Regions from separate parts of the Dechloromonas sp. A34 genome, predicted to be linked through region 3. Evidence: predicted binding sites of a transcription regulator. Region 3 holds the regulator's gene; each other region holds the start of a gene.

Region 1 (7,290 bases), 490 kb from region 3:
CGGCGGCTTCGACTACATGGTAATTGGTTAGGATGTAGCCATTGGCGCTGACGATGACGCCGGAACCGAGGCCGGAGTTTTGTGGTGCCCGGCCCTCTGGACGTTCGCCGAAGAAGTGGCGGAAAATCGGGTCGTCGAACAGCGGATGACGCTGCTGCTTGATTTGTTGCGTGGTGTAGATGTGCACCACCGAGGGTAGTGCGGCCCGGGCTGCCTCGCGATAGGAGGCGGCCGGGGGCGGTTGCCATCGTCGGAGCTTGCCGGGGCTTCCTGTAGCGCCAGCTCGGTGCGTTGATGGGGCAGCCAGTCCGGTTTCAAGGTCATCACGACGAACAGAATCGCCACCGCAACGGTAACCGTTTGTGCAAAAATCAGCCACAACCTGTGCATGAAAGACCGTATCGATGAAACGCGAAGAGTTGGTGAGCTATCTGGACGGATTGCTTGAATCCGGAAGGTTCAGGGATTATTGCCCAAACGGCCTGCAAGTGGAAGGACGTAGCGAAGTGCGGCGCATCGTGGCCGGGGTCACGGCCAGTCAGGACTTGCTCGACGCCGCGGTAACCCGCGGTGCCGATGCCATTCTGGTTCACCACGGTTACTTCTGGAAAGGGGAGGATGGGAGGGTGACCGGGATTCGTCGGCAGCGTCTGCGGACGCTGATCGCCAACGATATCAATCTGATCGCCTATCACTTGCCTTTGGACGCCCACTCCGAACTGGGCAACAATGCGCAACTCGCCAGTCGCCTCGGATGCCAGTCGGAAGGTCGGTTTGGGGAACAGGATATCGCCTGGTTCGGAACGCTGACCAAGTCACTGGACCTGGGCGTTCTGGGCAGCAAGGTGGCGTGTGCCCTTGGTCGGGAGCCGCTGGTGATTGGCCGGCCCAGCCAGCCGATTCGCCGTATTGCCTGGTGCTCGGGTGGGGCGCAGGGCTATTTCGAGCAGGCCATAGCGCTCGGGGTCGATGCCTACCTGTCAGGAGAAATATCCGAGCAGACGGTACATTTGGCTCGCGAAAGCGGCGTGGCCTATATCGCTGCCGGCCATCATGCGACGGAACGTGGCGGGGTAGAGGCGCTGGCCGCGCATCTGGCCGCCCGTTTCGGGCTGGAATGCGAGTTTGTCGATGTCGACAACCCGGTCTAAAACCACAAAGGCAAAGGCTGACACTAGTTCGGGCGCTTTAGTCCGTAAGCCTCTTCGAGGATGCGCATCAGAAGGGCAATTTCCTCGACCACTTCCAGCGGAAAGCCGCTGCGCTGGCCGGCACGGTTGTCGTGAACGAGTTCATAGAGGTAGTTCAGACATTCCTGGGTGCCCCAGCTGTTGGATGCTCGCCAGACAATATGGGCATAGTCCTCCAGCGACTTGAGGCCGGAGACTGGCGAATTCGACTCTGCCCAAGAGGGAACATGGACATTGAATTTTTCACGCATTCGGCCGGCCAGCGTTTCGAATTCGCTAGGCATGTCACCCCGGCGATAGAGATCGAGCAGCATGCTCCACGGCTGAATATTTTCCGGTGAGTTCTCTTCGATATGCTGGGCCAGGGTTTCGGCAGCGCCCCGTACCCGGCCGAAGGAAAGCATGATTTCGGCAAGCTCAAGCGCGGTGCCACCTTCGTTGTAATTGACGTCGACCGTTTCGGCTTCGAGCGGAATATCCACGGTGGTTGCCGTTGGGGCGGGCAATGTTTCGGTTGGCTGACTGGTACTAGTCGCTGGTGATTCGAAGACGCTGGAGGCGGGCGGCCTGACCACGACTTCGGGACGGTAGCCGGAGACCGCGAGTGGGAGTTCATCATCGCTCCGGCGTTGACGGTGGCGACTCAGCAGGTGGGCCATGCCTGCCGCAATGCCACCCCCCGCGAGGGCGCTGAACAACAATTCAAGCCAGTTGTTTTGGCTTGAGCGATCAACCGGCGGTGGCGCGGTGACACCGGCCTTGACGGCTGGCATGGCATCAGGCACCGGCGGGGCCGATTGCGCGGCCTGGATCTTGTTCTGGATGGCCAGCGCTTCGGTGGTCAGCGCCAGGGCGCTGTTCAGTTTGTCAATTTCCTGATTTAGCACCTGCAGCGTCGTTTCCAGCTTGAGCATGCGCTCTTCCATCTCGTTCAGGCTTGCGCGAGGTGGAACCGCCTTTTCGCCCGGTTGCAAATCCTCCGGCGGCTTGCCGAGGACAAGGCGGTCGCCACCTTTTTTTGTCTGGTTGGGAGCGGCCTCTGTCTTCGGAGCTTTTTTAGGCCGGAGGGGGGGGGCTTGCTCTCTCTGCGCGCGCAGCGGTTGCGGGGCGCTACTGCTGGGTGGGGCGCTTCGCTCGACGGCGGTGCGTTGCCGCAAATACGGTATCCGGACCAGCGTTCCTTCGGTGAGTGGCTCGTCGGCGGAAATCGCTGGGTTGGCACGCTTCATCGCCAACAACAGGCGGCGTTGCTCGCTGCCGCCCTCCGGCGCCTGCGATTCTGCAATTCCTGCCAGGGTGTCGCCGTCGTGGGCTTGCCATTCGCGGAAATTGACAGATTTCCGGCTGGCCGTGCTGGTAATTGGCGGGGGCGCCTCGCCATCGGCCGAAGCCAGCATCACCGGCGCTGCAGGCATCAAGACATAGTCGCGTTGGAGATCAACGCCGCAGTTGGCGCGCAATCCGATAACGAAGATAGGTTCGGCAACCGGGCGGGTGCCTGAAATGAGCAGGCGGTACGCCGTACCGTTGCGAACCAGTCGGATACGGGCATTGCTGACGGCGGGAAGTTCGGAACCCGGCAGCGGGGCTAGTGAAAAGCAGGCGGTATCGATGGATTCGCCGGCGCCGGCGAGGAGCGGAACTTCGGCTCTTAGGGCTTCGCCGACCCGGGAGTGCAGGACTATTTCACCAAATCCGACCGCCCCGGCGTAGCTGGAAACCAGGGCCAGGCCCAAGGCGTTGAGTCGAAACAGCTTTGTATTCATTGGGGTTCCCTCGTGGCGCGCTTTTTTTTATGTCTGGCGAAACAGTAACATCGTGCTGACACTGTCAGGGTGAAATATTGCACACTTCTGACCTTGGTCAAACCAGCTCGAGACAATCCATGAAATATGCATTTTTGCCACATCCCATTCCTTCGTTGCCGATTGCCGGGAGCGATCAGCGTTTTCCCGTACGGCGGATCTTTTGCGTTGGCCGCAACTATGCCGAACACGCCCGCGAGATGGGCGCTTCCGACCAGGCAGCCGGACTCGAGCCACCATTTTTCTTTATGAAGCCCGGTGACGCCTTGGTCAGTGGGAGTGGCGAACTCAGCATCGCCTATCCACCGATCACCAAGAACCTGCATCACGAGGTCGAAATGGTCGTCGCGCTAGGAGCGGGGGGGGTGAATGTTGCAGCCGAGGCTGCCCATAAACTGATTTTTGGCTATGCCGTCGGCCTCGATCTGACCCGGCGCGACATTCAGGGCAAGGCCAAGGAAAAGGGCCATCCCTGGGATATGGGCAAGGGTTTCGATCAGTCGGCCGTGGCCGGGGAGATCAGGCCTGCGGCTCTGGCCGGGCATCCGGGTCAGGGCCGTATCTGGCTGTCGGTCAATGGCGAGCTGCGTCAGGACGGCGACTTGTCGGACATGATGTGGAAAGTGGCCGACATCATCGCCAACTTGTCGACCTCGGTGCGTCTGGAAGCCGGCGATCTGATCTATACCGGCACGCCGGCCGGGGTCGGGCCGATCGTGCCGGGCGACCGGCTGGAGGCTGGTGTCGACGGCGTCGGTACGCTGCGCGCCCGGATCGTCTGAGATTTACTTCGGGCGTTTGTCAATAACGCGTTTCGCCTTGCCGATCGAGCGCTCGATGCCGCCGAGTTCGACAATGTCGATGCGGGCCGAAATTCCGATGTAGGACTTGATGTGGTGCTGCAGATCGTGCGCCACGAATTCCTTCTCGGCCGTGCTGGCAAATTCGAACTCCCGCTTCAGCTCGACATTGACCTTCATCGAATCCAGGTGGCCGTCGCGCGAAATTTCCAGTACGTAATGCGGCGACAGCTTGGGTTGCTTGAGGATCAGTTCCTCGATCTGCGACGGGAAGACATTGACGCCGCGGATGATCAGCATGTCGTCCGAGCGGCCGGTGATCTTGCCGATCCGCCGCATCGAACGTGAGGTCGGCTGTAGCAGGCGGGTCAGGTCGCGGGTGCGATAGCGGATGACCGGCATCGCTTCCTTGGTCAGCGAGGTGAACACCAGTTCGCCCTGGCTGCCTTCGGGCAGCACCTCGCCGGTCAGTGGGTCGATGATTTCCGGGTAAAAGTGGTCTTCCCAGATCACCGGGCCATCCTTGCTTTCGGCGCATTCGTTGGCGACGCCCGGACCGATGACTTCTGACAGCCCGTAGATATCGATGGCATCGATGCCAAAAGCGGCCTCGATCTCGCCGCGCATGGCGTCGGTCCACGGCTCGGCGCCGTGGATGCCGATGCGCAATGCCGTGCTCCGCGGGTCGATGCCCTGACGGCGGAACTCGTCGGCGATGTTCAGCATGTAGGACGGCGTCACCATGATGATGTTCGGTTTGAAATCGCAGATCAGCTGGACCTGCTTTTCGGTCTGCCCGCCGGACATCGGGATCACCGTGCAGCCCAGTTTCTCGGCGCCGTAGTGGGCGCCCAGACCGCCGGTGAATAGGCCGTAGCCATAAGCGACATGGACGATGTCGCCCTTGCGGCCGCCGGAGGCGTAGATCGAGCGGGCAATCAGCTCGGCCCAGGTGCCGATGTCCTTCTGCGTATAGCCGACCACGGTCGGTTTGCCGGTCGTGCCACTCGATGCATGGATGCGCACCACCTCTTCACGCGGCACGGCGAACATGCCGTAAGGGTAGTTGTCGCGCAGGTCCTGCTTGGTGGTGAAGGGGAAGCGGGCGAGGTCGGCCAGTGTTCGGAAATCCTCCGGATGGATCCCGGCGGCATCGAACTTGGCGCGGTAATGTGGCACATTGTTATAGACATGCGACAGCGTCCATTTTAGACGTGCGGTCTGTAGGGCGACGATTTCCTCGCGGCTGGCGTTTTCGATGGCGTGTAAGCCTATTTTCATTATTGACTCCCTCCTGAAGCCGGGATTTTCGTCCGGCATACCGGGCGGCTGCTTGAGCCAGATCAAGGTGGCCCGTATTTGCCCGGGCGGCCGAGGCCGGCGTGCGTGCGACAATCTCCTCTCATGCTCCTTGCCGCTGCCCGTGGGCTGCTTGCCCACGCCTTCCCCATCCTGATCGCCCAACTGGCCTCCATCGGCATGATGGTGGTCGATACCGCTGTGCTCGGCCATGTCAGCCCTGTCGATCTGGCTGCGGTGGCGATCGGCGGCGGCATCCATGTTTCGGTCGTCTTCGCGCTGGTCGGGATTTTGCAGGCTGTGGCGCCGGTGGTAGCGCATTTGCATGGTGCGAAGCGCGAGGGCGAGGTGGCTGGCGTTCTGCAACAAGGTTTCTGGCTGGCCCTGCTGTTGAGCCTGCCAGGCGTGCTGTTTCTGACCCATCCGGGGCGGTGCTGGGAATGGCGGAAATGGATGTGGCGGTGGAGGCCAAGGTTCGCCAGTATCTGGCCATGCTCGCCTGGAGCTTGCCGGCCGCGCTGTGCTATCGCACGTTCTATGCTTTTTGCAATGCTCTGGGCAAGCCGCGGGTGCTGATGGCTATCGGTCTGGGCGGCCTCGCCCTGCATGCGCTGCTGGCCTGGGGGCTGACCTTGCAAGGCTGGTCGGGCGAACCGCTCGGTGTCGCCGGGTGTGCGCTCTCCAATATCCTGATCGGTTGGCTGGCCTGTTTGAGTGGGGCGGCCTATCTCGCCTGGGGCCGCTCGGACAACGATATCGGCCATTCAGAAAGTGGCAACGGCCGTGCTGGGCCGGTTGGCGAGAACTATTGCGTCTTGGGGTACCGATGGGGCTGTCCAATCTGGTGGAAATCACCTCATTTACGCTGGTCAGTCTGTTCGTCGCGGAACTGGGGGCGACAGTGGTGGCGGGGCACCGCATCGTCGCCAATATTTCGGCGTTGGCTTACATGCTGCCCTTGTCGCTGGCCATCGCCACCATGGCTACGGTCGGGCAGGCGGTCGGCGGAAGAGATTGGCCGCGCGCCCGCGCCGCAATCCGGGCCGGGCTGTTACTGGCTGCCGGGCTGTCCACGCTGGCCGGCAGTTTCCTCTGGTTGGCGGCCGAACCGTTGATCGCGGCCTACACGAACGATCCGTCGGTACGGGCGATTGCCCTGGGCCTGATTGCCTACGTGGCGATCTACCAGTTTTTCGATGCGTTGCAGACGGTCGCCGGACATGCTTTGCGGGCCTACCGGGTAACTTTTGTCCCAATGCTGGTCCAGACGATCTGCTTCTGGGGCGTCGGGCTGTTGGGCGGTGCCTGGCTGTGCTACCGCTGGCAGCCTCCGCTCGGCGTGGCCGGTTTCTGGCTGGCCGCGGTGGCTGGAATCGTCCTGGCCGCTGCCATGCTTTTGCCACTGCTGCGCAAGGCCATTCTGGTCGTCGAGTCGCGGCCATAATTATGAATTTTGGCGCGCAATAAAAATGGCGGTCTGTGGTAACATTTTGGGTCCAAGTCGGTATAACCAAGCGGGGCCGGGGGACTGTATGGCTACCGTTTATTGCTCGCAACTCAACTAAACGCAAGGAAAGCGCATGAAAATTCACGAATATCAGGGCAAACAACTCCTGAAGAAATTCGGCGTTACGGTTCCGCGCGGGATCTTCTGCCAGTCCGTCGATGACGCGGTCAAGGCAGCCGAGACCCTGGGCGGCAGTGTCTGGGTGGTCAAGGCCCAGATTCACGCCGGTGGCCGTGGCAAGGGTGGTGGCGTCAAGGTGGCGAAGTCGCTCGAGCAAGTGCGCGAGTACGCCAACCAGATCCTCGGCATGCAACTGGTCACCCACCAGACCGGTCCGGAAGGCCAGAAGGTCCGTCGCCTGCTGATCGAAGAAGGCGCCGACATCAAGCACGAGTACTACGTTGCGGCGCTGACCGATCGCGCCACGCAGACCGTCGCCATGATGGCTTCCTCCGAAGGTGGCATGGACATTGAAGAAGTCGCCCACAAGACCCCGGAAAAAATTCTCAAGGTTTTCATCAACCCGCTGGTCGGCCTGACCGACGAGCAGGCGCTGACCCTGGTAGCCGGTATCGGCATCCCGGCGGCTTCCCAGGCGCAAGCTGTTGCAGCGCTGAAGGGGCTGTACAACTGCTACATGGAAACCGATGCTTCCTTGGCCGAAATTAATCCGCTGATCCTCGAAGGCA
Region 2 (7,290 bases), 1.3 Mb from region 3:
TCGACGCCCATGGTGCCGATGTAGCCGAGTTTTTCGGCGATGCGGGCGGCGACATCCTCGGCGTCGCTCTTGACGCAGCCGGTGGTCCGTGCCGGCACGATGGAAACGTCGAGAATGCCCTTGGTGTGTTGGTTTTCGCCGGTCGGGAAGCATTGAACCTGGCCGTGCTCATCGCGGGCCAGCACCACCGACACTTCGTAGTCCAGCGTCAGGCGCTGTTCGAGAACGCAGTGCTCGCCCTTGAAGTGAGCGAAGGCGAGCAGCGCTTCCTCGCGATTGTTGACCGTGGCCTGGCCTTTGCCGTCGTAACCGAAGCGGGCGACTTTCAGGATGGCCGGGAACAGCGCGCTATCGGCGTTGCGGATGTCGTCTTCGCAGTGGATCGTGGCGAACGGGCCGTGCGGCAGCCCGTTGTCGCGCAGGAAGGACTTTTCGGCGATGCGGTTCTGGCAGACGGCGACGGCAGCCGCCGAGGGGCGCACCGGGACGAACTTGGCGAGGTAGTCCAGCGTATCGGCCGGGACGTTCTCGAATTCGGTGGTGATCGCCGCGCAGCCGTTGGCGAATTCGTCGAGGGCCGGGTAGTCGTCGTAGGCGACGCAGAAATGGCGCTCGGCGATCTGGCCGGCCGGGGAGTTCTTGTCCGGATCGAGTACCCAGACCTGGTAACCCATCTCGTGGGCGGCGGTGACGAAGAAGCGGCCCAACTGGCCGCCGCCGAGCATGCCCAGCGTTGCGGGCGGCAGGATCATGGTCGAGGCCATCGGGCTCAAACTTCCGGCAGCTTCATGGCCAGGACCTTTTCGGTCTGGGCCTGGCGGAAGGCCTGCAGGCGGGCATTCAGTTCCGGGTTGTCGTTGGCCAGCATGGCGACGGCGAACAGCGCCGCGTTGGCGGCGCCGGCCTCGCCGATGGCGAAGGTGGCGACTGGAATGCCCTTCGGCATCTGGACGATGGAGTGCAGCGAATCGACACCGGACAGGGCCTTGGACTGGACCGGCACGCCGAGCACCGGCACCGTGGTCTTGGCGGCCAGCATGCCCGGCAGGTGGGCGGCGCCGCCGGCCCCGGCGATGATCGCCTTGAGGCCGCGTTCGCCGGCCATCGCGGCGTAGTCGAAGAGCAGGTCGGGGGTGCGGTGGGCGGAAACGACGCGGGCCTCGAAGGGCACGCCGAAGTCCTTGAGGATAACGGCGGCGGCCTGCATGGTCGGCCAGTCGGAATCGGAGCCCATGACGACGCCGACGAGTGGTTGGTGGTGCGTGGTCATAATCCGGCCTTCCGTTCGGCGGCTTCGATGGTGTTGGCGAGCAGCATGGTGATGGTCATCGGGCCGACGCCACCCGGCACCGGGGTGATCTGGCCGGCGACTTCGGCGCAGCCGGCGAAATCGACGTCGCCGCAGAGCTTGCCGTCGGGCAGGCGGTTGATGCCGACGTCGATGACTACGGCGCCGGGCTTGACCATGTCGGCGGTGACGAAACGCGGCTTGCCGACGGCGGCGACCAGGATGTCGGCGCGCCGGGCGTGGCCGGCGAGGTCCTTGGTGCGCGAGTTGCAGACGGTGACCGTGGCGCCGGCATTGATCAGGAGCAGGGCCATGGGTTTGCCGACGATGTTGGAGCGGCCGATGACGACGGCTTCCTTGCCGGAGAGATCGACATTGCCCTTCTCGAACATCTTCATGACGCCGTAGGGCGTGCACGGGATGAAGCGCGGATTGCCCTGCGCCAGCGCGCCGACGTTCTCGGCATGGAAGCCGTCGACGTCCTTGTCGGTGGCAATTGCTTCGAGCACGGCTTCTTCATCGAAGTGTTTGGGCAGCGGCAGCTGGACCAGGATGCCGTGGATATTCGGATCGGCATTCAATTCGGCGATCTTGGCCAGCACCGTGGCCTGATCGACGGTCGCCTCGTAGGTGATCTTTTCGGAGTGCATGCCGATGGCCAGGCAGCCATTGACCTTGTTCTTCACGTAGACCTGGGAGGCCGGGTCTTCGCCAACCAGAATGACCACCAGGCCGGGGCGATGCCCCTTGGCGGTCAGGGCTTCCACGCGGGCCTTGAAACTCTGGCGCAGTTCTTCGGCCAGGGCCTTGCCGTCGATAATTCGTGCTGTCATCGTCGCATCCAACAGAAAAGAAAAGGGGAAAGGCGGCTGCCTTTCCCTTTGAATTGGCGACTATTTTACCAGATTACGCGGCGGCGGCCTCGGCTGCGCCAACGGCGACGCGTCCGGCTTCGAAGGCGCGGCGGTTCATGTCCACCATCTTCTCGCCTTTTTTCTCGAAACGCTTGAGTACGCAGGCGAGTAGGGTTTCGGCCGGGAAGGGCAGGTGATCGGCGATGGCGCCGAGCATCACGGTGTTGCCGAGGCGAATGTCGCCGAGTTCCTGGGCGATCGAGGTGGCGTCGAAGGCGACGACCTTGTTACCCGATTTCCTGATGTCCGCGAGCGGGTCTTCCGGGTAATCGAAGAGGCCGAGTTCGACGACTGGTGGCACCAGTTTAGCGGTATTCATCAGCGTGATGCCGCCCGGCTTCAGCATGTGCTGCCAGCGCATGGCTTCGGCCGACTCGAACCCGAGCAGCACGTCGGCGGTGCCCGGCGTGATCTGCGGCGACAGAACCCGCTGGCCGAAGCGCAGGTGCGACGAAACCACGCCGCCGCGCTGGGCCATGCCGGCGACTTCGGTCTTCTTGGCGTCGTGGCCCATGGCGATGGCGGCTTCGGCGAGGATTTCGGTCGCCGTCATGACGCCCTGGCCGCCGATGCCGACAACGAGAATGTTGGTGTTCGAACTCATGCGCAGGCCCCTCCCTTGATCAGCTGGATAGGCGAGGTCGGCACGTGGTGCACGATGGCCTTCGGCGCGCAGGGCTGGACGCACAGGCCGCAGCCGGTACACACCGAGGTTTCGATGCGCACGAAGGCGAGATCGACTTCCTTGCCGCTGGCCTTGACCTCCTTGCCACGGCGGGTGACGTGGATGGCCGGGCAGCCGACGTCGATGCAGTTGCCGCAGCCGGTGCACTTGTCGTCGATGACCTCGAAGGGTTTCAGCTTGTGGTAATCCTTGATCAGTACGCAGGGCTGGTCGGTGATGATGACCGAGACCTCAGGCACCTTGACCTCCTCGCGGATGGTCTTGAACAGCACCGGCAATTCGTAGGGATTGACTGTGTGGATGCGCTCTTCCTTGACGCCGAGCGCCGAGACCAGCTTGGCGAAGTCGATGCGCGGTGCATCGTCGCCGTAGATGTCGCGGCCGTTGCCCGGATTGTCCTGGCCGCCGGTCATGCCGACGGCGCGGTTGTCGAGGAGCAGGACGGTGACGTTGCCCTTGTTGTAGACCATGTCGAGCAGGCCCTGCATGCCCATGTGCAGGAAGGTCGAGTCGCCGATCACGGCGACGATGCGCTTGTCCTTGTCGGCCTCGCCGCGGCCCTTGTCCATGCCCAGCGCGACGCCCATCGAGGCGCCCATCGAGACGCAGGTGTCGAGCGCGTTCCACGGGTGTCCTGCCCCCAGCGTGTAGCAGCCGATGTCGCCCGATATGTTCAGGTTGCGGACCTGGGACAGCGTGTAATAGACGCCGAGGTGCGGGCAGGCCACGCACATGGTTGGTGGCCGCGGGAAAACCGGCAGCGGGGCGCGCGCCGTCATGGCCGGCACCGGCTCGCCGAGTAGCTTGGCGATGGCCGGTTTCAGCACGTTGGGTGACAGTTCGCCCTGCAAGGGCAGGATTTCCTTGCCGATGACCTGGATGCCCTGGGCCTTGAGTTCGGTTTCGATCAGCGGCTCGACTTCCTCGACGACGACGACCTGATCGACCAGTGCCGCGAGTTCGCGGCACTTTTCGAACGGCACCGGGCAGGAGAAGCCGAGCTTGAGCACTGGCGCGTCGGGGAAGGATTCCTTGACGTGCATGTAGGCCGGGCCGGAGGTGATGAAGCCGACGCGCTTGTCGCTGCCGTTTTCGATGAAATTGAGCGGCGAACTTTCGGCGATGGCACGCAGGTTGGCATCACGCTGGAACATCAGCGGAATGCGCTTGCCGGCGTTGCCCGGCACCATCACGAAGCGGCCGGGTTCCTTCTTGAAGCCGGCACCGGTATGGGCGACGCGCTCGCCGACTTCGACCAGCGACTTCACATGATTGATTCGGGTCGTCATGCGCAGGATGACCGGTACCTGGAACTGCTCGGACAGCTCGTAGGCGAGCTTGGTCATCGCATAGGCTTCCTGCGAGTCGGCCGGCTCGAATACCGGAACGTGCGCGAAACGGCCCCAGTAGCGGGAATCCTGCTCGTTCTGCGAGGAGGAGAGACCGACGTCGTCGGCGATGGCGATCACCAGGCCGCCGACCACGCCGGTCAGGGTTAGGGTCATCAGCGCGTCGGAGGCAACGTTCATGCCGACGTGCTTCATGCAGCAGAAGGCGCGCGAGCCGGCATAGGCGGCGCCGATGGCGACTTCCAGCGAAACCTTCTCATTGACCGACCATTCGGCGTAGAGGTCCGGGTAGGTCGAGATGACTTCCTGCATCTCGGTCGACGGCGTGCCCGGGTAGGCGGCGGCGACCTTGACGCCGGACTCCCAGACGGCGCGGGCCACGGCTTCGTTGCCGGACATGAGGTGCCGGCTGGCCGCCGGGGCTGGCATCACTGCTGCCATGGTTGCTCCTGTGATCAAGGCGAAAACCTTCGATTATAGAGGGGCTTTTGCTTGCCGACTTGATACAGAGCAAGTCGCTGTGCTTTTAAATTTTGTCTCACTTTCCCGCTAAAAATTTATCGGCTACGGGATATCCCCATATTGCACGATGCGAATATTGTTTTTGCAATGTGAAACTAGAAGTAAGGGAAATCTCGGGGCGCGGATTTACCAAATGCGTCCTGGAAAGCGGTACAGTTGTTTTGCTTCACATGGGCAAAACAGAATGAAAACCAACCTAGGAGACAAACCATGGCCGACCAACCGAACGCCCTGCCTGACCCCAACGACGTAGATCCGCAAGAGACCAAGGAATGGACTGATGCCCTCGATGGCGTCATCACCCAGGAAGGCGCCGAACGCGCCCATTACCTGATCGAAAAACTGATTGGTCAGGCCCGCGAAGACGGGATCGACATCCCCTATTCCGCCAATACCGAATACATCAACACCATCCCGGCTGACCGCCAGCCCAAGTACCCGGGCAACCCGGACCTGGAAATCAAGATCCACTCCTATATCCGCTGGAACGCCATGGCCATGGTCGTCCGCGCCAACAAGGACACCAACGTCGGCGGCCACATCGCCTCCTTCGCTTCCGCCGCCGCCCTCTACGACGTCGGTTTTTCGCATTTCTGGAAGAGCATCCATGACGAGTCCGGTGGCGACCTGATCTTCTTCCAGGGCCACTCGGTGCCGGGCGTTTATTCCCGCGCCTTCATGCTCGGTCGCCTGACCGAAGAGCAGATGGACAACTTCCGCCAGGAAACCGACGGCAAGGGCATCTCCTCCTACCCGCACCCCTGGCTGATGCCGGACTTCTGGCAGTTCCCGACCGTCTCCATGGGCCTCGGCCCGATCCAGGCCATCTATCAGGCCCGCTTCATGAAGTACCTGGCCTCGCGCGGCCTGATCGATGCCGCCAAGGCAGAAAAGCGCAAGGTCTGGGCCTTCCTCGGCGACGGCGAGACCGACGAGGTCGAATCGCTCGGCGCCATCGGCATGGCCGGCCGTGAAAAGCTGGACAACCTGATTTTCGTCATCAACTGCAACCTGCAGCGTCTCGACGGCCCGGTGCGCGGCAACGGCAAGATCATTCAGGAACTCGAATCCGAATTCCGCGGTGCCGGCTGGAACGTCATCAAGCTGATCTGGGGTACCCACTGGGATGCACTTTTCCAGCGCGACAAGAAGGGCATCCTCAAGAAGCGCATGATGGAACTCTGCGACGGCGAATATCAGACCTTCAAGGCCAAGAACGGCGCCTATGTCCGCGAGAACTTCTTCAATACGCCGGAACTGCGCGAGCTGGTTGCCGACTGGACCGACGACGAAGTCTGGGCGCTGAACCGCGGCGGTCACGACATCTTCAAGATTTTCGCCGCCTACAATGCGGCCGTCACCCACAAGGGCGCTCCGACCCTGATCCTGGCCAAGACCATCAAGGGCTTTGGCATGGGCCAGGCCGGCGAGGCGATGAATATCTCCCACCAGCAGAAGAAAATGGATATCGAGCAGATCGGTCGCTTCCGCGACCGTTTCGCCCTGCCGGTTCCTGACGACAAGCTCGAAGAGCTGCCCTACCTGACCTTCCCGGAAGATTCGGAAGAATACAAGTACATGCGCCAGCGCCGCATGGACCTCGGTGGCTTCCTGCCGCAGCGCCGCCGCAAGGCCGAACCGCTGGCTATTCCGCCGCTCGAGACCTTTGCCGCCCTGTTGAAGGCCTCCGGCGAAGGCCGCGAGTTGTCCACGACGATGGCCATCGTCCGCATCATGAACATGATGTTGAAGGACAAGAATGTCGGCAAGAACGTCGTGCCCATCGTGCCGGACGAATCGCGCACCTTTGGCATGGAAGGCATGTTCCGCTCGGTCGGTATCTGGAACCAGGAAGGCCAGAACTATGTGCCGGAAGACCACGACCAGCTGATGTTCTACAAGGAGTCGAAAACTGGCCAGGTGCTGCAGGAAGGCATCAACGAATCGGGCGCGATGAGCGACTGGATCGCTGCCGCCACCTCGTACTCCGTGCATAACGTGCAGACCATTCCGTTCTACATCTGCTACTCGATGTTCGGCATGCAGCGCGTTCTCGACCTCTGCTGGGCGGCTGGCGACCAACGCGCCCGCGGCTTCCTGATCGGCGGCACCGCCGGTCGCACGACCCTGAACGGCGAAGGTCTGCAGCACGAAGACGGTCACAGCCTGATCCTCTCCAACCTGATCCCGAACTGCGTCTCTTACGACCCGACTTTCCAGTACGAAGTCGCCGTCATCGCCCAGGACGGCATGCGCCGCATGCACGTCGAGCAGGAAGACGTCTTCTACTACATCACCGTGATGAACGAGAACTACGAGCACCCGGAAATGCCGGTGGGCGCCGAAGCCGACATCATCAAGGGGATGTACGCCTTCAAGAAGGGCGCCGATTCCACTGGCCCGCGCGTCCAGTTGCTCGGCTCCGGCACCATCTTCCGCGAAGTCATCGCCGCCGCCGACCTGCTCAAGAGCGACTGGGGCGTCGAGGCCGACATCTGGGGCTGCCCGAGCATGAACGAACTGGCCCGCAAC
Region 3 (7,290 bases):
ATCGATATCCCTGCCATCCTGCGGGCAGACACTGATCCCGACCGAGGGTGTTACGGTCAGTTCGTGCCCGGCGACCAGGAAGGGCGCGTTGCACTCTTCAAGCAACCGGCGGGCGACATCGGCAGCCGCCGCGGCATTGATGCCGGGCATGGCGAGGATGAATTCGTCGCCACCGAGGCGGGCCAGCGTATCAACTTTGCGGACAGCGCCCGACAGGCGCCGGGAGACGGCGCAAAGCAACTCGTCGCCGAGACTGTGGCCGAGCGAATCGTTGATCCGCTTGAAATGGTCGAGATCGAGAAACATCAGGGCGAATGCTGATTGATCGCGTTCGGCAACGGCCAGTAATTGCGTCAAGCGGTCGTGCAGCAGGCGGCGGTTGGGCAACCCGGTCAGCGCATCGAAATCGGCGAGTTCGCGGATTTTCAACTCGGCGAGTTTCTGCGCCGACAGATCGACCACCGTACCCACCGAAGCCGGCCGGCCGGCGAAAACCGAAGGAGCGCCGAGTATCCTGACCGGCAGCAGCCCGCCATCCTTGCGGACGACCGTCATTTCATAGGAGGTGCCGCCGATACCTGCGGTGCGTGCATCCATCTGTTGCAACAGGAAGCCGTGCTGCTCAGCGGGAAACAGATCGAGCGGCCCCTTGTGGTTGACCAACTCATCCGCCCGATAACCCAGCAAACCGAGCAGGCAGGGGTTCACATACTTGAACAGGTGGCCCTGCAGGACAAAAATGCCGACCTGCGCGGCATCCATCGTCGCCCGGAACTGCGCTTCGTTTTCCGACAACGCCGCCGCACCCGTGGACGCCGAACCACCGGAATCTGCCTGTTCCAAACATGCCCCTCCAAGCCCTGCGGTCATCCTGCCCTCATGCCCTTATCTCAGACCGCCGGCACCACGGGGCGCCAACGTTTCAGCAACAAGGAGTTGGAGACCACCGAAACCGAACTCATCGCCATCGCTGCCCCAGCCACCACCGGATTGAGCAAACCCAAGGCGGCGAGCGGGATTCCGATCACATTGTAAATGAAGGCAAAGAAAAGATTTTGCCGGATCTTGCCCAAGGTTCTGGCCGAGAGGTCGATGGCATCGGCCACCCCGAGCAGGTCGCTGCGGATCAACGTGAGGTCGGCCGCCTCGATCGCGACATCGGAACCGGCGCCGATTGCGAAGCTGACATCGGCCGCGGCCAGCGCCGGCGCATCGTTGATGCCGTCACCGACCATGGCGACCAGCCCGCCCCCGTTCTTCAGTTCGGCAATCACCGCCGCCTTGTCGCCGGGCAGGATGTCGGCCCGGAATTCGTCGATCCCGGCCTCCGCCGCGATCGCCGCCGCCGTAGCGGCATTGTCGCCGGTCAGCATGACGACCCGGATGCCCATCTCGCGCAGGCGCGCCACCGCGGCCTGCGAGGTCGGGCGCAGGGCATCGGCGATGGCGATCAGGGCCAGCACCCGATCCGCCTCGGCCAGCCCGATCACCGTCTTGCCGGCCTGCTGCAGGCCGCGCACCGTCGGGTCGTCAGCCAGGCCGAGCCAGGCCGGCGAGCCGAGCCGCAGCGCTCGCCCTTCGATCTCGCCCTCGACGCCGTGCCCGGGCTGCGCCCGGAAGTTCTGCACGGTGGGCAGTTCAAGAGCTGCCGCCTCGGCCAGAATGGCCCGTGCCAGCGGGTGTTCCGAATTCTGTTCGAGCGCGGCTGCCAGGCGCAAGGCATCGTCGCGGCTGGCGGCAAGCGGCACCAGATCGGTCACTTGCGGCTTGCCGCAGGTCAGCGTCCCGGTCTTGTCCAGGGCCAGGACGGTGATCCGTTCGGCCCGTTCGAGCGCCTCGGCATTGCGCACCAGGATGCCGGCCCGCGCCCCCTGCCCGGTACCGACCATGATCGCCGTCGGCGTCGCCAGCCCGAGCGCGCACGGACAAGCGATGACCAGCACGGCCACGGCATTGACCAGCGCTTCGGCAAATAGGCCGGAATACCACCACCAGCCGGCAAAAGTGACGAGGGCAATGGCGCAAACCACCGGCACGAAAATCGCCGAAATCCGGTCGGCCAGCCGCTGCACCGGTGCCTTGGAGCCCTGGGCCTCGCCGACCAGCCGGATGATGCCGGCAAGCAGCGTATGTTCGCCGACCCCGGTCGCCGTACAGCGCAACGCTCCCTGGCCGTTGGTGGTGGCGGCGAAGACCGGGTCGCCGGCTGCCTTGCCAACTGGCATGCTTTCGCCGGTCAACATCGCCTCGTTGATGTTCGAAGCGCCGTCGATGACTTCGCCATCGACCGGCACGCTCTCGCCCGGCCGGACCAGGAAGATGTCGCCCGGCATCAGCGCCTCGACCGGCATTTCGATCCATTGCCCGTCGCGCTCGACGCGCGCAGTTTTGGGCTGCAGGCGGATCAGCGATTCGATCGCTTCTGAAGTCCGCGCCTTGGCCCGTGCTTCGAGCAGCTTGCCGAGCAGTACCAGGGTGATGACCGCCGCCCCGCCCTCGAAATAGACATACTGGTCGAGGCCGAACACCGTGACCACGGTCGAAAAGCCCCAGGCCATGCTAGTACCCAGCGCCACCAGCACGTCCATGTTGGCACCGCCGCCGCGCAGCGCCTTGAAGGCGCCATCGTAGAAGCGCCAGCCGATCCAGAACTGGACCGGTGTCGCCAAGGCCAACTGCAGCCAGCGCGGCAGTTCGTTGTGCTGGCCATGCTCGCCGAACATGAACAGCATCTGGCCAACCAGCGGCAGGCTGAGCGCCACGGCAATCCAGAAACGGCGCGACTCCTGGCGGTAGGCAATCAGCTTCTCGGCTTTTTCGCGTTCGCGCGTCCCACTATCGACCCGTTCCGCCGAAAAGCCGGCCTTGGCTACCGCCGCGATCACCGCCGCCTCATCTGCCGTACCGACCAGGCGGATCCGGGCGCGTTCAGCCGCCAGATTGACGTTGGCCTGCATGCCCGGCTGCCGGTTGAGCACCTTTTCCAGGCGCGCCGAGCAGGCCGCGCAGGTCATGCCGCCGATTGCAAACTCGACGACCCGGCTGGCTTCGGCTTCGCTCACTTGACCAGCAGCACCGGGCAGCTGGCGAGATGGAGCACGCGACTGGCCACCGAGCCCATGACCAGCCCGGCCACCCCGCTCCGCCCATGGCTACCCATGACGATCAGGTCGCACTTGAGTTCGCCGGCGATCTTGGCAATGACCTCGGCCGGCTGACCGACATGGATGTGCGTTGTGTGAAAGTGGCCGGAGGCATCGAGCCGGGCTTGCGCCGCGCTCAACTGCTCCTGGCCTTCTTCAAGGTAGTACGCCTGCAGCGTTTCCTTGCCGATGTGTGCTTGCACGCGGCCGATCGGGATCGGCGCATGAACGTGCAGCAGGTGAATCTCCGGCACCTCGCGAAACCAGGCGCTATGGGCAATCAGATGATCGACGGCGCGCAGGGCGCAGTCTGAACCATCGACCGGCAATAAAATCTTCATCGTCTCTCCCGTCCTAAATCCAGCCGAGCAGGCGCATCAATCCGAACAGGCCATAAAGACCGAAACCGAGCACCAGCAGGCCGGAAAACATGCGCACCGCGGGACGGCGCACGAATTCGTTCAACCTGGCAAACAAGATGCCCGCCAACAAAAGATTTGGCAAGGTGCCCAAACCAAAGGCCAGCATCATCAGCGCACCGCGCCGGAGGATCCGGCGGTCAGCGAACTGGCCAGCGCACTGTATACCAGCCCGCAGGGCAGCCAACCCCACAGCAGGCCGAGCGGAAATGCCTGAACCACCGTCCGCACCGGCAGGAAGCGTTTGGTCAGCGGCTGGATCACGCGCCACAGATGCTGCCCGGCTCGCTCGGTAAAGGCCAGCGTACGCGTCATGCCGAGCAGGTAAAGCCCAAGCGCGACGAGCATCAGGTTGGCGAGAAAAAAGAGGATCAGGCGGACCGGAACCTGGCCTTCGAGGCCCATGCTGGCCGCGCCGAGTGCTCCGGCAATCGCCCCGGCTACGCCGTAGGAAAGGATGCGGCCGCTGTTGTAGGAGAGCAGCATGGACCAGCGTGCCGGCGCGCCGAGCGACAAGGCACCGACGATGCCGCCGCACATGCCGACGCAGTGGGTGCCACCAAGCAAACCAACGAGAAAGAGGGCGAGAAAGCCGGAGTCAGGCACAGGGGGGAAAGAAAGGGCGGCAGGGAGGGCGGGATTTTAACCCCAGCCTCTCACCCACCCTCCCCGTCAAATTACCTTCGAGTAACGCGTGCGCTGACGATCGGCCCGCAGATAGCGGTCGAAAACCATGGAGATGATACGCACCAGCATGCGTCCCGGTGGCAGGACCGTGATCCATTCCGGCTCGATCTTGAGCAGGCCGGCACGCTCCATTTCCTTCATGTCTTCCAACTCGGCCGCAAAATATTGATGGAAATCAATCAGATGGGAACTCTCGATACTTTCGATGGAAAGCTCGAAATGGCACATCAGGGCCTGGATGATCGAACGCCGCAGGATGTCGTCGGCAGTCAGCTCGATGCCGCGGAAGACCGGCAGCATCTGGGCGTCCAGCCGGTCGTAGTATTCGTCTAGCGTCTTGACGTTCTGGCTGTAAGTCGGCCCGACCTTGCTGATCGACGAAATGCCGAAGGACAGCATGTCGCAGTCGGCGTAGGTCGAATAGCCCTGGAAATTGCGGTGCAGGCGGCCCTGACGCTGGGCAACGGCCAGTTCGTCATCGGGCTTGGCAAAGTGATCCATGCCGATGAAGACGTAACCGGCTTCGGTCAGTTTCTTGATGGCCAGCGCCAGAATCTGCAACTTGGTATCGGCCGACGGCAGATCGGGTTCGGCGATCCGGCGCTGCGGCTTGAACAAGCTGGGCATATGCGCGTAGTTGTAGATCGACAGGCGTTCCGGGTCCATCGCCAGCACGCGTTCCAGCGTGCGGTTGAAGCCCATCACCGACTGGTGCGGCAGGCCGTAGATCAGATCGACCGAAATCGACTTGAACCCGTTGGCCCGCGCCGCCTTGACCACGTTGTAGGTTTCTTCCTCGCTCTGCACGCGGTTGACCGCAACCTGGACGCGCTCGTCGAAATCCTGGACCCCGATGCTCATCCGGTTGAAGCCGAGTTCGCCGAGCAGGGCGACCGTTTCGTAATCAACCTTGCGCGGATCAACTTCGATCGAGTACTCGCCGCCGTCGAGCAATTTGAAGTGCTTCCTCGTCTCGCCCATCAACAAGCGCATCTCGTCGTGCGACAGGAAGGTCGGCGTGCCGCCGCCCCAATGCAGCTGAATCACCTCATGTTCGCCATCCCTGCCTTCGAGGCTGGCGCTCTGCAAATCGAGCTCTTTTGCCAGGTATTTCAAGTACTTGGCGCTGCGTCCGTGATCCTTGGTGATGATCTTGTTACAGGCACAGTAATAGCAGATGGTGTTACAGAAGGGGATGTGGAAGTATAATGACAGAGGTCGACTGATGCCGCCGATATTGCGTTTGCCCAGCCAGAGCTTGGCAGCGTCCGAGTCGAAAGCTTCGACAAAGCGGTCAGCCGTCGGATATGACGTGTAGCGTGGGCCGTTCACATCGAAGCGGCGAATGATCTGTGGATCGAAGACGAGGTTTTCAGTTGCGAAATTCATTGGACATGCCGCCAGAAGGTGGATGGATTATGTTCGGTAGGCGCGATTTTGTGGTTGACATGGATCAAGCGAACTCAGGTTGCCAATGCCTCAAATAACCCCGCTGAATCAAGATATCACGCTGTCCGTAATCAAGACAGCCTGTTCAAATTGTAACCTGCGCGAACTCTGCTTGCCCTTCGGGCTGACACTGGAAGAACTGGAGCGTCTCGACGATCTGGTTTCCACCCGTCGCCGCATAAAGCGCGGCGATCACCTGTACCGGGCCGGCGAGCCGTTCGATGCCATCTACGCGATTCGCAGCGGTTTCTTCAAGACCGACGTGCTGCTCGAAGACGGCCGCGATCAGGTAACCGGATTCCAGATGGCCGGCGAACTGCTTGGCCTCGACGGCATCAGCACCGAGCACCACACTTGTAACGCGATCGCCCTCGAAGACAGCGAAATCTGCTCGATTCCCTTCTCCCGTCTGGAAAGTCTGTCGCGCGAGATCCACAATCTGCAGCATCATTTCCACAAGGTGATGAGCCGCGAGATCGTTCGTGACCACGGCGTGATGATGCTGCTCGGCACGATGCGCGCCGAGGAGCGGCTCGCTGCCTTCCTGCTGAATTTGTCGCAGCGCTTCACGGCGCGCGGCTTTTCGCATGCCGAGTTCTACCTGCGCATGACGCGCGAGGAAATTGGCAGTTATCTCGGCCTCAAGCTGGAAACCGTGTCGCGCGCCTTCTCGAAATTCCAGGAAGAAGGCTACATCGCCGTCCAGCAAAAGCACATCCGGATCCTGAATGTGAATGGGCTTAAAGCCCTGATGAATCACCGCGCCTGAGCGGTCGATTCCTTACCAGCGCAGGCGCGCCAGTTCGGCGCTGCGCGCAACCAGCCGCCGCAGCAGATTTTCCGCCTTGATTCGCCCCGCCGTGCCCTGCCCCGGCGTGCGATAGGCCAGCACCACCCGGCCCGGCTCGGCTACCGTCGTAAAGACGCTGATCGCCAGCGGGCACAGGGCAATCTGCGCCGCCTCCTCTTCCAGCAACTGCCAGGCCAACGCCGCGCTGCAAAACTGGACGATTTCGGCATTGGCAAAAGGGCTCGCCGCCCGCGCCAGATCGCCGGCCGTGCGGGCCAGCATGCCATTGAAGGGAATGACCGCGCTGACCACCAGCCCCTCGGCCTCGATGGCCTCGACGAGCGCCTCGCGGGTCGACTGGTAATCACTGCCGACCACCACCTGACTGACCACATCCTCGGCGGCAAAGACGCCGGGAATCAGACAGAAGGCCAGCGCCGCAAGCAGCCAGCGCAGCAGTTCAAGAAAAAAGGGGCTCCGAGGAGCCCCCTGAACAGATGCGAGGAAAACATCTGACGCTTGGAAATACAGAATGAATCAGAAGAAGATGATGCCGCCAGCGGAAATCGTCCGGTTCTTGAAATCGACATTGGTATCAGCCGCATTGGTGATCTTCTCATCATTGAATTCGCCGACCAGCGTGATGTATTTGTTCAGCGAATGATAGACCCCCAGCGTGTAAGCCTGGTTCTTGATACTGTTCAGCGGGCTGGCACCGGTCAGTGCAAAACCGTTCTTGTCCTTGTTTTCGCCGAAGTTCAGACCGACCTTGGTGGCGCCGAACTTATAGGTGCCTTGCAGA

Evidence for each region. Region 3 encodes FNR, which switches genes on or off when oxygen is low (the NO sensors DNR and NnrR bind a similar motif). Its sites were predicted from a motif close to TTGANCTAGNTCAA; they were not measured.
Region 1: NQE15_RS06910 (FimV family protein) is a predicted target of FNR. The motif match lies at 3,044-3,057, and genes of this name have one in related genera.
Region 2: NQE15_RS02780 (thiamine pyrophosphate-dependent enzyme) is a predicted target of FNR. The motif match lies at 4,737-4,750, and genes of this name have one in related genera.

Annotation. Positions count from the first base shown of each region.
Region 1 is NZ_CP102486.1:1,366,526-1,373,815, forward strand. Features, by position in the region: partial or broken gene NQE15_RS06900 (Do family serine endopeptidase) at 1-390, opposite strand, end outside; gene NQE15_RS06905 (Nif3-like dinuclear metal center hexameric protein) at 405-1,151, shown strand; gene NQE15_RS06910 (FimV family protein) at 1,175-2,956, opposite strand; gene NQE15_RS06915 (fumarylacetoacetate hydrolase family protein) at 3,076-3,777, shown strand; gene paaK (phenylacetate--CoA ligase PaaK) at 3,781-5,076, opposite strand; gene NQE15_RS06925 (MATE family efflux transporter) at 5,200-5,670, shown strand; gene NQE15_RS06930 (MATE family efflux transporter) at 5,921-6,538, shown strand; gene sucC (ADP-forming succinate--CoA ligase subunit beta) at 6,675-7,290, shown strand, end outside.
Region 2 is NZ_CP102486.1:550,106-557,395, forward strand. Features, by position in the region: gene NQE15_RS02760 (5-(carboxyamino)imidazole ribonucleotide synthase) at 1-752, opposite strand, end outside; gene purE (5-(carboxyamino)imidazole ribonucleotide mutase) at 770-1,270, opposite strand; gene folD (bifunctional methylenetetrahydrofolate dehydrogenase/methenyltetrahydrofolate cyclohydrolase FolD) at 1,267-2,121, opposite strand; gene NQE15_RS02775 (indolepyruvate oxidoreductase subunit beta) at 2,195-2,806, opposite strand; gene NQE15_RS02780 (thiamine pyrophosphate-dependent enzyme) at 2,803-4,677, opposite strand; gene aceE (pyruvate dehydrogenase (acetyl-transferring), homodimeric type) at 4,969-7,290, shown strand, end outside.
Region 3 is NZ_CP102486.1:1,859,458-1,866,747, reverse strand. Features, by position in the region: gene NQE15_RS09380 (putative bifunctional diguanylate cyclase/phosphodiesterase) at 1-843, opposite strand, end outside; gene NQE15_RS09375 (heavy metal translocating P-type ATPase) at 891-3,014, opposite strand; gene NQE15_RS09370 (universal stress protein) at 3,059-3,484, opposite strand; partial or broken gene NQE15_RS09365 (sulfite exporter TauE/SafE family protein) at 3,498-4,168, opposite strand; gene hemN (oxygen-independent coproporphyrinogen III oxidase) at 4,235-5,638, opposite strand; gene fnr (fumarate/nitrate reduction transcriptional regulator Fnr) at 5,724-6,467, shown strand; gene NQE15_RS09350 (DUF302 domain-containing protein) at 6,480-6,881, opposite strand; gene NQE15_RS09345 (porin) at 7,026-7,290, opposite strand, start outside.